DNA from 3 places in the Micromonospora sp. NPDC048935 genome. Region 1 is predicted to be linked to each of the others. Evidence: riboswitches for the same ligand, from Rfam matches in the RefSeq annotation. Region 1 holds a riboswitch; each other region holds the start of a gene.

The links. Region 1 has a riboswitch for cobalamin ahead of bluB (5,6-dimethylbenzimidazole synthase). Riboswitches for the same ligand answer to the same signal wherever they lie in the genome.
Region 2: linked by a shared signal. The riboswitch ahead of cobN (cobaltochelatase subunit CobN) and the one ahead of bluB (5,6-dimethylbenzimidazole synthase) in region 1 are both predicted to bind cobalamin.
Region 3: linked by a shared signal. The riboswitch ahead of ACGFIW_RS23920 (ribonucleoside-diphosphate reductase subunit alpha) and the one ahead of bluB (5,6-dimethylbenzimidazole synthase) in region 1 are both predicted to bind cobalamin.

The regions. Positions count from the first base shown of each region.
Region 1 covers NZ_JBICTZ010000006.1:187,502-190,773, reverse strand. Annotated here, with positions in the region: gene ACGFIW_RS18750 (ATP-binding protein) at 1-849, opposite strand, end outside; gene bluB (5,6-dimethylbenzimidazole synthase) at 942-1,571, opposite strand; cobalamin riboswitch at 1,601-1,801, opposite strand; gene ACGFIW_RS18740 (Rrf2 family transcriptional regulator) at 2,020-2,466, opposite strand; gene ACGFIW_RS18735 (SDR family oxidoreductase) at 2,663-3,272, shown strand, end outside.
Region 2 covers NZ_JBICTZ010000005.1:171,523-174,794, forward strand. Annotated here, with positions in the region: gene cobN (cobaltochelatase subunit CobN) at 1-1,443, opposite strand, end outside; cobalamin riboswitch at 1,774-1,903, opposite strand; gene ACGFIW_RS16470 (hypothetical protein) at 2,095-2,370, opposite strand; gene ACGFIW_RS16475 (DUF5919 domain-containing protein) at 2,525-3,272, shown strand, end outside.
Region 3 covers NZ_JBICTZ010000009.1:51,912-55,183, forward strand. Annotated here, with positions in the region: partial or broken gene ACGFIW_RS23920 (ribonucleoside-diphosphate reductase subunit alpha) at 1-1,501, opposite strand, end outside; cobalamin riboswitch at 1,696-1,913, opposite strand; gene ACGFIW_RS23925 (enolase C-terminal domain-like protein) at 2,473-3,272, shown strand, end outside.

The DNA of each region.
Region 1 (3,272 bases):
GCCCAGCCGCAGGCCGAGCAACTCCCGGGCCTCGGTGACCTCCATCGGGGACAGCGGGAGCAGGCTCGCCGAGTCGCTGACGATCAGACCGGTGAGGCTGTCCCGGCTGGTCACCAGCACCCGGCAGGCGAGGTTGCCGGGCAGTAGCGGACGGACCTGGTCGGCGTCGCTGGCGTTGTCGAGCACGATCAGCATCCGTCGCCGGTTCAGCAGCGACCGGTACAGCGCGGCCCGCCCCTGCCGGGTGGCGGGAATCTGCGGACCGGCGACACCCAGAGCACCGAGGAAGCCGTGCAGCACGTCGGTCGGGTCGGCCGGCGCGCGGGACGGGTCGAAGCCAAGCAGATTCACGTGCAGTTGCCCGTCCGGAAAGCGCTCCGCGGACCGGTGCGCCCAGTGCAGGATGAGCGTGGTCTTGCCGACGCCGCCGGTGCCGACCACCAGGACGACCGGGCCGTCCGCGGCGTCGAGGGCGAGTAGTTGGGCGGCGCGTCCCGCGAAGCCGGACACCGGTGCGGGTAGCTGGGCCGGACGGATCTGCGCCGGCGGCGGTGCCGCGTCCTGCCCGGCAGCGGTGGCGATACGGTCCTCAGCCGCGTGCGCGGCCATCTCAAACGCGGTCCGGTCGGTGTCGGTCAGTCGGAACGCCTGGGCCAACAGACGAACGGTGCCGGCGCGTGGGGCCGCGACCCGGCCGGACTCGATATAGCGGATATGGCGAACACTCAGGCCGGCCTTCTCGGCCAGCTCTTCCTGGGTCATCAACAATCTGGTGCGATGACTGCGGACGATTTCGCCGAACACGAGGGCCCCCGGACGCGTCAGGCGGCGCCCCCAGTGCGCCCGCATCGATGAGCATCCTAGTGACCGCGTGGTGACCGGCGCAGGTACGACAGGTCCGCACGCTCCGCGATGACGGGCCTTCGAGTCGCAGAACTCGGTCACCGCATCGTCCAACGATTGTGGTGGATCACCGACGACACCGGGCGTCGCTGGCGCCAGCCGTGCCGCTCCAGGTCCGGCGTCTGCTCCAGATGGGTGACCGGGCCGAGGCAGAGCCACGCCACCGGGCGGACGGCGGCCGGGATGCCGAGCAGGTCGCGCAGGAACGGCTCCCGGTAGAACGACACCCAGCCGACCCCGAGTTGCTCGGCGGTCGCGGCCAGCCACAGGTTCTGGATTGCCAGACAGACCGAGTAGAGGCCGGCGTCGGCGATCGCGTGACGGCCGAGCACGGCCGGTCCACCCCGCTGCGGGTCGTACGTGACCACGACCGACAACGTCGACTCCCGTACGCCATCGATCTTGATCTGGGTGAAGCGTTCCGCCGCCGCACCGTCGAGAGTGGCCGCGAAGGTGTCCCGTTCCCGCTGTACGTGCCGGTGGAACTCCTGCCGCAGCTCGGGATCGCGGACCAGGATGAAGTCCCAGGGCTGGGAGAGGCCGACGCTCGGTGCGGCGTGCGCCGCCGTGAGGATCCGGTTCAACGTCTCGTGGGGGATCGGCGCCCCGGTGAACTGGCCACGTACGTCCCGGCGGCGGTGGATGGTCTCGTAGAGTCCGGTGTTCAAGGCAGGCTCCCGCTGCGCTCGTGCCCCTGGCGGGGTCGATGACGCGAGGCCGGTCTTCGGACTCCCGGATCTCCGCTGGTCACCCGCCTTCCCAACCCCGCAGGGTCAGTGGCTGCGTCTGGTACGCGTGGGTGGCAGCTCCCCGGTCACCGCGGCGGGCCCGTGCCGGACTCCCACCGGCTTCCCGATTCTCCCCACTCGCGCGGGGCACCTCGCAACGTTTGTGCCACCCCGCACCATAGTGGCCCCGACGAACCTGGGACGAACCCCGACCTGAATTCGGGATCGGCGCAGCGGTGGGCGGGCAACGGGTCGCCGGCGGGCGGCTCGGGCCGCGACCGACGGTTCGCCCCGAGTGGCCGAAGCCCACCGTTGACCGGCCGGCGGCACCAGCGACGACGTCCGCCGTCGGGACACCCGGTGCCGTCGCCCACACCGCGGCGCGCGGTCAGGCTGTCGCGGGCTGCTGCGCCATCACGTCGCGGAGCATGTCCGCGATGGTGGTGGCGGCCAGCTCACGTCGTACGGCCTCGTCGAGGCGGCCGAAGACCTGGCGCAGGGCCGGCTGGATGCCGAACCCGATCGGGCAGGAGTCGCTCGGTGGTGAACTGTGCAGGGCGAAGAGCGGCTCGTCGTCGCCAACCGCGAGGTACGTGTCGAGCAGCGTGATCGACTCCGGTTCGCGGGTCAGGTGCCAGCCGGCGCCCGCTCCCCGTCGGGACCGCACGAGGCCGGCCTCGCGGAGCTGGCCGAGGCAGCGGCGGATGACCACCGGGTTGGTGTTGACGCTGACGGCGATGCGCTGGGAGGTGGCCACTGCCGCCGCGTCGCGCTGATCCAGGGCCATCCACGTCAACACGTGTACGGCGACGCACAACCTGCTGTTTCCGCTCATCGCACCCATCTCCGCCCGCTCACTGTAACCACAGATGCTACATCGACTCCGTCCGGCATGACCCATTTGTCGCGGCCAGATGTAACCGCTACTGTTACATCAAAGCCTGCGCCGAGGGCACCGCCGTACACCACGGCGACCAGCGGCGGCGCAAGTCCAACCCGCTGGCGACAGCGACACGATGGGAAGGCAGCTCATGGGTCAGCTTCAGGGCAAGACGGCAGTGGTCACCGGCGGCACCAGCGGGATCGGCCTGGCGGCCGCCCGCCGGTTCGCCGCAGAGGGCGCACACGTGTTCATCACCGGCCGCCGTGAGGACGCTCTCGCCGCGGCCGTCGCCGAGATCGGCACCGGCGTCACCGGCGTCCGGGGCGACGCCGCGGATCTCGGCGACCTGGACAGGCTCTACGCAGCCGTCGAGGCGCAGGGCCGGCGCGTCGACGTGCTGTTCGCCAACGCGGGCGGGGGATCCTTCCGCCGCCTCGAAGAGGTCTCCGAGGACCACTTCGACCAGATTTTCGACACCAACGTCAAGGGCCTGCTGTTCACCGTGCAGAGGGCATTGCCCCTGCTGAACGACGGCGCCTCGGTGATCCTCACCGGATCCACCTCCGCGAGCGTCGGCAACGAGGCGTTCGGCGTCTACGGCGCCTCCAAGGCCGCCGTGCGGTCCTTCGCCCGAACCTGGGCCAACGAACTCAAGGGCCGTCAGATCCGGGTGAACACGCTCACCCCCGGCCCCACCGACACCCCTGGCATCACCGGTCTCGCTCCCGACGAGGAGAAGGCCGCACAGCTCAAGGGCT
Region 2 (3,272 bases), on a different contig from region 1:
GTCCGGGTCGTGGTAGATGGCGATCGGGTTCTCCCCGAAGCCGCGCGGCGGCTGGATCAGCAGCACCACGTTGCCGAAGCGCAGCCCGGCGAGGACGATGTCGCCGCCCTCGGTGTACAGCTGGCCGGGCGGCTCACCCCAGTGCTCCCGCATCCGCTCGCGCAGCTCGGCCGGGATCTGGTCGAACCACCGCCGGTAGGTTGACCCCGGTATCCGGGCCTCGGCGGCGGCCAACTGCTCCGGGGTGAGCCACTCCACGTCGTGGCCTCCGGCGGCGATCAGCGCGTGGATCAGCGCGTCGCCGTCGTCGGGCACCGGCGCGTCGCCCAGGTCGTAGCCAGCCTCGGCGAGCGCGGCGAACAGCCGGACCGCCGAGACCGGGGTGTCCAGCCCGACGGCGTTGCCGACCCGGGAGTGCTTGGTGGGGTACGAGCTGAGTACCACGGCGACCCGCTTGTCGGCGTTGGGCACGTAGCGCAGCCGGGCGTGGCGCACCGCGATCCCGGCGACCCGGGCGGCCCGCTCGGGGTCGGCGGCGTAGACGGACAGGCCGTCGGCGTCGATCTGCTTGAACGAGAACGGCACGGTGACGATCCGACCGTCGAACTCGGGGATGGCCACCTGCATCGCCGCGTCCAACGGGGACAGCCCGGCGTCGCTGGCCTCCCACTGCGCCCGGGTGCTGGTCAGGCAGAGCGCCTGGATGACCGGCACGTCCAGGGCGGCCAGGGCGCCGACGTCCCAGGCGTCCTCGTCGCCACCTCCGGAGGCGTCCGCGGCGACCGCACCGCCGGCGGCGAGCACGGTGACCAGCAGCGCGTCGCAGCGGGCGAACAGCCCGAGCGGGCCGGCGCCCGTGGTCAACCCGCGCAGCGAACCGCAGAAGATCGGCAGCGGGTTGCCGCCGGCCTGGTGGACCGCGTCCGCGAGCACGTCGACGAAGTCGGTGTTGCCGGCGAGGGCGTGCGCCCGGTAGAAGACGATCCCCACCGTGGGCCGATCCGGGTCGGCGGGGTGTTCGCCGTGCACGCCGTACGCCGGGGTGGGTGTGGGCGGGGCGAACCCCTCGCCGGTGAGCAGGACCGTGTCGGAGAGGAACCGGGCCAACTGCCCGAGGTTGTCCGGCCCGCCCTCCACCAGGTACGCCAGCGACTGGGTGACGACCCCGGACGGCACTGTGGAGATGGCCATCAGCTCCGCGTCGGGCAGCGCCTCGCCGCCGAGCACGACCGTCGGCACTCCGGTGCCGAGCAGCACGGCGAGGCCGTCCGGCCACGCCTGTCGGCCGCCGAGCAGGCGTACGACGACGAGGGCGACCCCGTCGAGCAGGGCGGGCACCTCGTCGGCGGCGACCCGCGCGGGGTTGGCGAGCCGGTAGTCGGCGCCGCTGGCGCGGGCGGCCAGCAGGTCGGTGTCGGCGGTGGACAGCAGCAGGATGCGCACGGCGGGCTCCGGAGAGTGACGCCCTGGCCGCTGCGGAGGCGACCTGGACGAAGCGGATGGGTGCGGCGTCAGCCGGTACGACGGCGCTGCCGGACTCGTCGACGCGGGCGTCGGAGTCGGTCAGCGGCGGGCGCTCGGCTCAGCGGTACCGGAAGCCAGCGGCCTGGCGCGCGTCGAGGCAACCGGCGCCAGACGTGCGGGCGCGGCCGGTTGCGGGTGCGGGGTGTCGCCCGCGATGCGGGTCATGACGATGCTCGTCGATGAATGAGACGCCGTGCGTCATCGGGTCCTCCTCGGGTGTCCACGCCCTGGGGTACGTCCCGACGGCCGAAGTATCCTGGCTTCCGGATCGACGCTCTCCCCCGGCCTTCCAGCCGCAGACACACGGCCGTGACTCACGAGGGGGGATCGCTCCCCGGTGACAGTGGCGGGACCGCGTCGGAATCGCACCGACTTCCTTCACTGCCGTCAGGCCGCGAATGCTGCCACACCCCTCCGCCGCCGGTCAACGCCGGCCCCGGCGTCGCCCGGCCGCGCTCATCACATTGACCTGGGAAAATATAGGCGCGCGGGGTTGCCTGACACACGAGACGGCGAGCTGATTGGAGCTGATGTCGTAGACGGTTCAGCACCCACGCGGTCAGCCCTGGGTTACTCGTGCTCGAAGCGACGCGGCCGGCGGGTCAGCGACAGCCAGCCGAGGAAACGGGTGTGCATCTTGGCAAGGTCGGGGCGACCGCCAAGACTGAACAGGTCGTGGATCGCCTCGTTCATGCAGGACGTCAGGTAGAGGGCCAGCGCCAGCGAGTGGCCATAGAACTCGGCGACGAGATCGAGTTGCGCGCGGGAGCACGGCCACGCGGCGGCGCAGTTGCGGCACAGCCAGGTGGGGCGCATGGGCAGGTGCGGACGGGAGCGAAGACTCACACCACGACCCTGCTCACCCTAACCGCAGCCATCCATCACAGTGGGTGATCCCTCGGCGGATAACTTCCATCCACCCTCCGGATGTCGTCCCGGCACCGCCATCAGTTCGCTGGCTATGCTGACCCACATCCCCGGTGCGGGAAGGGAGCGGCGCGTGAGCGTCCGAACGACTGGAGCGTTTACCGTTCCCGACCTGCTGTGGGATTCCTCCGACATGCTCGACGCCCTTGCCACTCGGGACATCGCTCAGGTGTTCCGCCTCGTCCAGCGAACAACCCACGCCAGTCAAACCACCCTCGGCATCGCCACCGGGCTCAGTCAGGCGCAGGTCAGCGAGATCACCAGCGGCGCCCGCCGGGTCAGCAGCATCGACGTCCTCACCCGCATCTGCGCCGGCCTGTCCATGCCACGTCACGCACGCATGACGCTCCTGCTCGGCGAACGCGACCAAAACCCGACCGAACGCAACGTCAGTGGCCCGAAGGTCGCGAGGGCGGCGCGGGACCGGTGCGCCGATGTCACCGCGATCTATTCCAGCCGGTCAGATTTCGTGGCGGAGTTGCCGCCGCACGTCCTCTTCGACCATGCCAGGGACATCCGGGCGTCCGGCCTGTCACTCAACCTCATTTGCCAGCAGTACGCCGACAACCGCCTTCTGAAGCTCCTCGCCGCCGGCACCCACCTCCGTTGCCTTTTCCTGGATCCCGCCGGCGAGGCGATCAGGCGGCAGGAGCGTGAGGACGACTATCCGGACGGCCACCTCAGCGCGCTCACCGAACTCAACATCCAGAATCTGGCCCGCCGCATTCGTGACAGGCTCCCCGCAGGTGCCCGAGACCACCCGTCCATCGGCGTCTACGACGAGTCCATTCGCGCCAACGTACTCCTGATCGATGACCGAC
Region 3 (3,272 bases), on a different contig from region 1:
CCATCAGCCCCAGCCCGACCGGCCGCCAGCGGGGGTTGCTCGCCGCCGCCTGCGCGGTCGGGTAGTGGTTGATGTCGATGACCCGGTCGAGGAAGGTCACCGCGGTACGGACCGTGGCGCGCAGCCGGTCCCAGTCGATGCCGCCGTCGGTGAGGTGCGCGGCGAGGTTCACCGAGCCGAGGTTGCACACGGCGGTCTCGGCGTCACTGGACACTTCGATGATCTCGGTGCACAGGTTGGACAGGTGCACCACGTTGCCGTCCTCGGCGGTCTGGTTGCACAGCCGGTTCGCGGCGTCCTTGAACGTCATCCACCCGTTGCCGGTCTGGGCGAGGGTGCGCATCATCTTGCCGTACAGCTCCCGCGCCGGGACCTACCGCACGTAACGGCCCTGCGCCTCGGCCTCCCGGTACGCGGCGTCGAACCGCTCCCCCCACAGGTCGGGCAGCTCGGGCACCTCGTGCGGGTCGAACAGCGACCACAGCTCGTCGGCCTCGACCCGGCGCATGAACTCGTCCGGGACCCAGTTGGCCAGGTTGAGGTTGTGGGTGCGCCGGGCGTCCTCGCCGGTGTTGTCCCGCAGTTGCAGGAACTCCTCGACGTCCGGGTGCCACGGCTCCAGGTAGACGCAGGCCGCGCCCTTGCGCCGGCCACCCTGGTTGACCGCGGCGACGCTCGCGTCCAGCGTGCGCAGCCACGGCACGATCCCGTTGGACTGTCCGTTGGTGCCGCGGATCAGCGCGCCCCGGGACCGCACCCGGGAGTACGCGATGCCGATGCCGCCGGCGAACTTGGACAGGTTGGCGACCTGGGCGTACCGCTGGTAGATCGAGTCCAACTCGTCGCGCGGTGAGTCGACCAGGTAGCAGGAGGACATCTGGGTGTGCCGGGTGCCGGAGTTGAACAACGTCGGTGAGCTGGGCAGATAGGCCAGGCTGGACATCAGCCGGTAGAAGCCGACCGCCTCGTCCGGCGTCTGGGACAGCCCGCAGGCCACCCGCAGCAGCCAGTACTGCGGGGTCTCCAGCACCAGCCGGCTGGTGGGGTGGCGCAGCAGGTACCTGTCGTACACGGTGCGCAGGCCGAAGTACTCGAACCTCCGGTCGCCGTCGGCGTCGATGGCGTCGTCGAGTACCGCGGCGTGTGCGGCGACGAACGCGGCGGTGTCGTTCCCGATCAGGCCCTCGGCGTGCCCGACCCGGATCGCCGCGCTGAACGAGGTGACGCCCTGCCGACGCACTTCCTTGTCGACGTAGCCGGCCAGCAGCCGGGCCGCGAGACGGGAGTACTGCGGTTCCTCACCGATCATCTCGGCGGCGGTCTGGATGGACAGCCGGTCCAGCTCGGCAGTCGTCGCGCCGTCGTACAGCCCGCTGATCGTGCGGGTGGCGACGCGCAGCGGGTCGACGTCGGTCAGGTCGTCGGCCCACCGCTCGACCGCCCGGACGATCTTGTTGACATCCACGGACTCGGTGCTGCCGTCGCGTTTGCGGACCTGCATCGGCGTCCGCCGCAGGGCCGCGTCGCCGTGTGCCGGGACTACCTCGGTGACTGTCACCACTCACTCCTCGCGAGTTCGAGACCTGGTGGCCTTCGGACGCGCGGAGACAGACACCGTCGGACGCCACGCCGGGCAGGCGCGGGTCAGGTGGCGTCGGCCGTCCCACGCGGCCTCGGACCGCCGCCCACCCGGATGTGGGTGCACGGCGCGCTGGCAGGTCTTCGGACTCACGGGCACGACCGGGTTCGCCGGTCTCCTACTGGCCGTCGCTTCCCAGACCGATTGGTGGCCCAGTGCTCATGACGGCTGTCGTTCCCACTCACCGCTGCGGGACAGTCCCGGATTTCCACCGGGTTCCCTCTTGCCTCGACCGCTCGGGTTGAGCGGCCGAACCAGCTGCGTCGACACCATATATAGGGACGCTGCGGTTGTCACACCCCACATGTCGGTGCCGGGCGTGTCGCCGCCGTGACGGGTGATGGTCGTCACGGGCGCGCGCGACCCGTGCCGAACGCGGCCCGCGCGGCGGCACACACCCGTGCGGACGCGACATCGAGCAGGTGCCGACATGCGGAAAGGTGTGATGTATTAAGTCTTCAGACGTAAGGATCCCTATTTATTTCCGACCGTCAATGTCAGAATGTGAAGTGGACATCCAATCTTCCGGGGCGCCCATCAGCTCCGCGCGGCAATTTCTCAATCCTGCCGGTCGCACATCGACACTCCGGCAACGACGACGAGCCGCCGCGCGGCAGGGTGCCTACCAGCGCCACACATGTCGCCACAGCCGCCGCCGAGGCCCGCGGGCCGGGTGCGACGACCGGGGCGACAGCACGCTGACACATTCGCATCGGGACCGATACATTAGATGTCTTGGATTCGTGGGTGATCGACGTCGTTGACGTGCCGGATTAGCCCTCCGTATACTCCCAGAGATCATCTGATCTTTAGCCTAGCCGGGCGAGGAGCGCATGCCGCAGATCACTGCCGTCACCATCGAGGACGTCCGCTTCCCCACCTCCCTGACCGCTGACGGCTCCGACGCCATGAACAAGGACGGCGACTACTCGGCGGCCTACGTCGTCCTGCACACCGACGGCGTCGACAGCACGGGCGCGCCACTCGCGGGCCACGGTCTGACCTTCACCATCGGTCGCGGCAACGACATCGTCGTCGCGGCGGCGGTCCATCAGGCACAGCGCCTCGTCGGCGTGGACGTCGCGACGATGGCGGCGGACATGGGCGCCGTCTACCGCCTGCTCACCTCCGACTCCCAACTGCGGTGGCTCGGCCCGGAGAAGGGCGTCGTCCACCTGTCGCTGGCCGCCGTGCTGAACGCGTCGTGGGACCTGGTCGCCCGGCTCGCCGACAAGCCGCTGTGGCGGCTGCTCGTCGACATGTCCCCCGAGCAACTCGTCGACATCGCGGACCTGCGCTACCTGTCCGACGCGCTGACCCGGGACGAGGCGCTGGCCATCCTGCGCGCCAAGGAGAGCACCAAGGCCGCCCGTCTCGCCGAGCTCGACCGGACGGGCTACCCCGCCTACACCACCTCGGCCGGCTGGCTCGGCTACGGCGACGACAAGCTGCGCCGGCTGTGCCAGGAGGCGGTCGACAGCGGCTACGGCTACGTCAAGCTCAAGGTGGGCGCCGACCTCGACGACGACATCCGCCGCTGCGCCATCGCCCGAGAGATCCTCGGCCCGGACCGCAACCTGATGATCGACGCCAACCAGGTGTGGGACGTCGGTCAGGCCATCGAGTGGGTCAA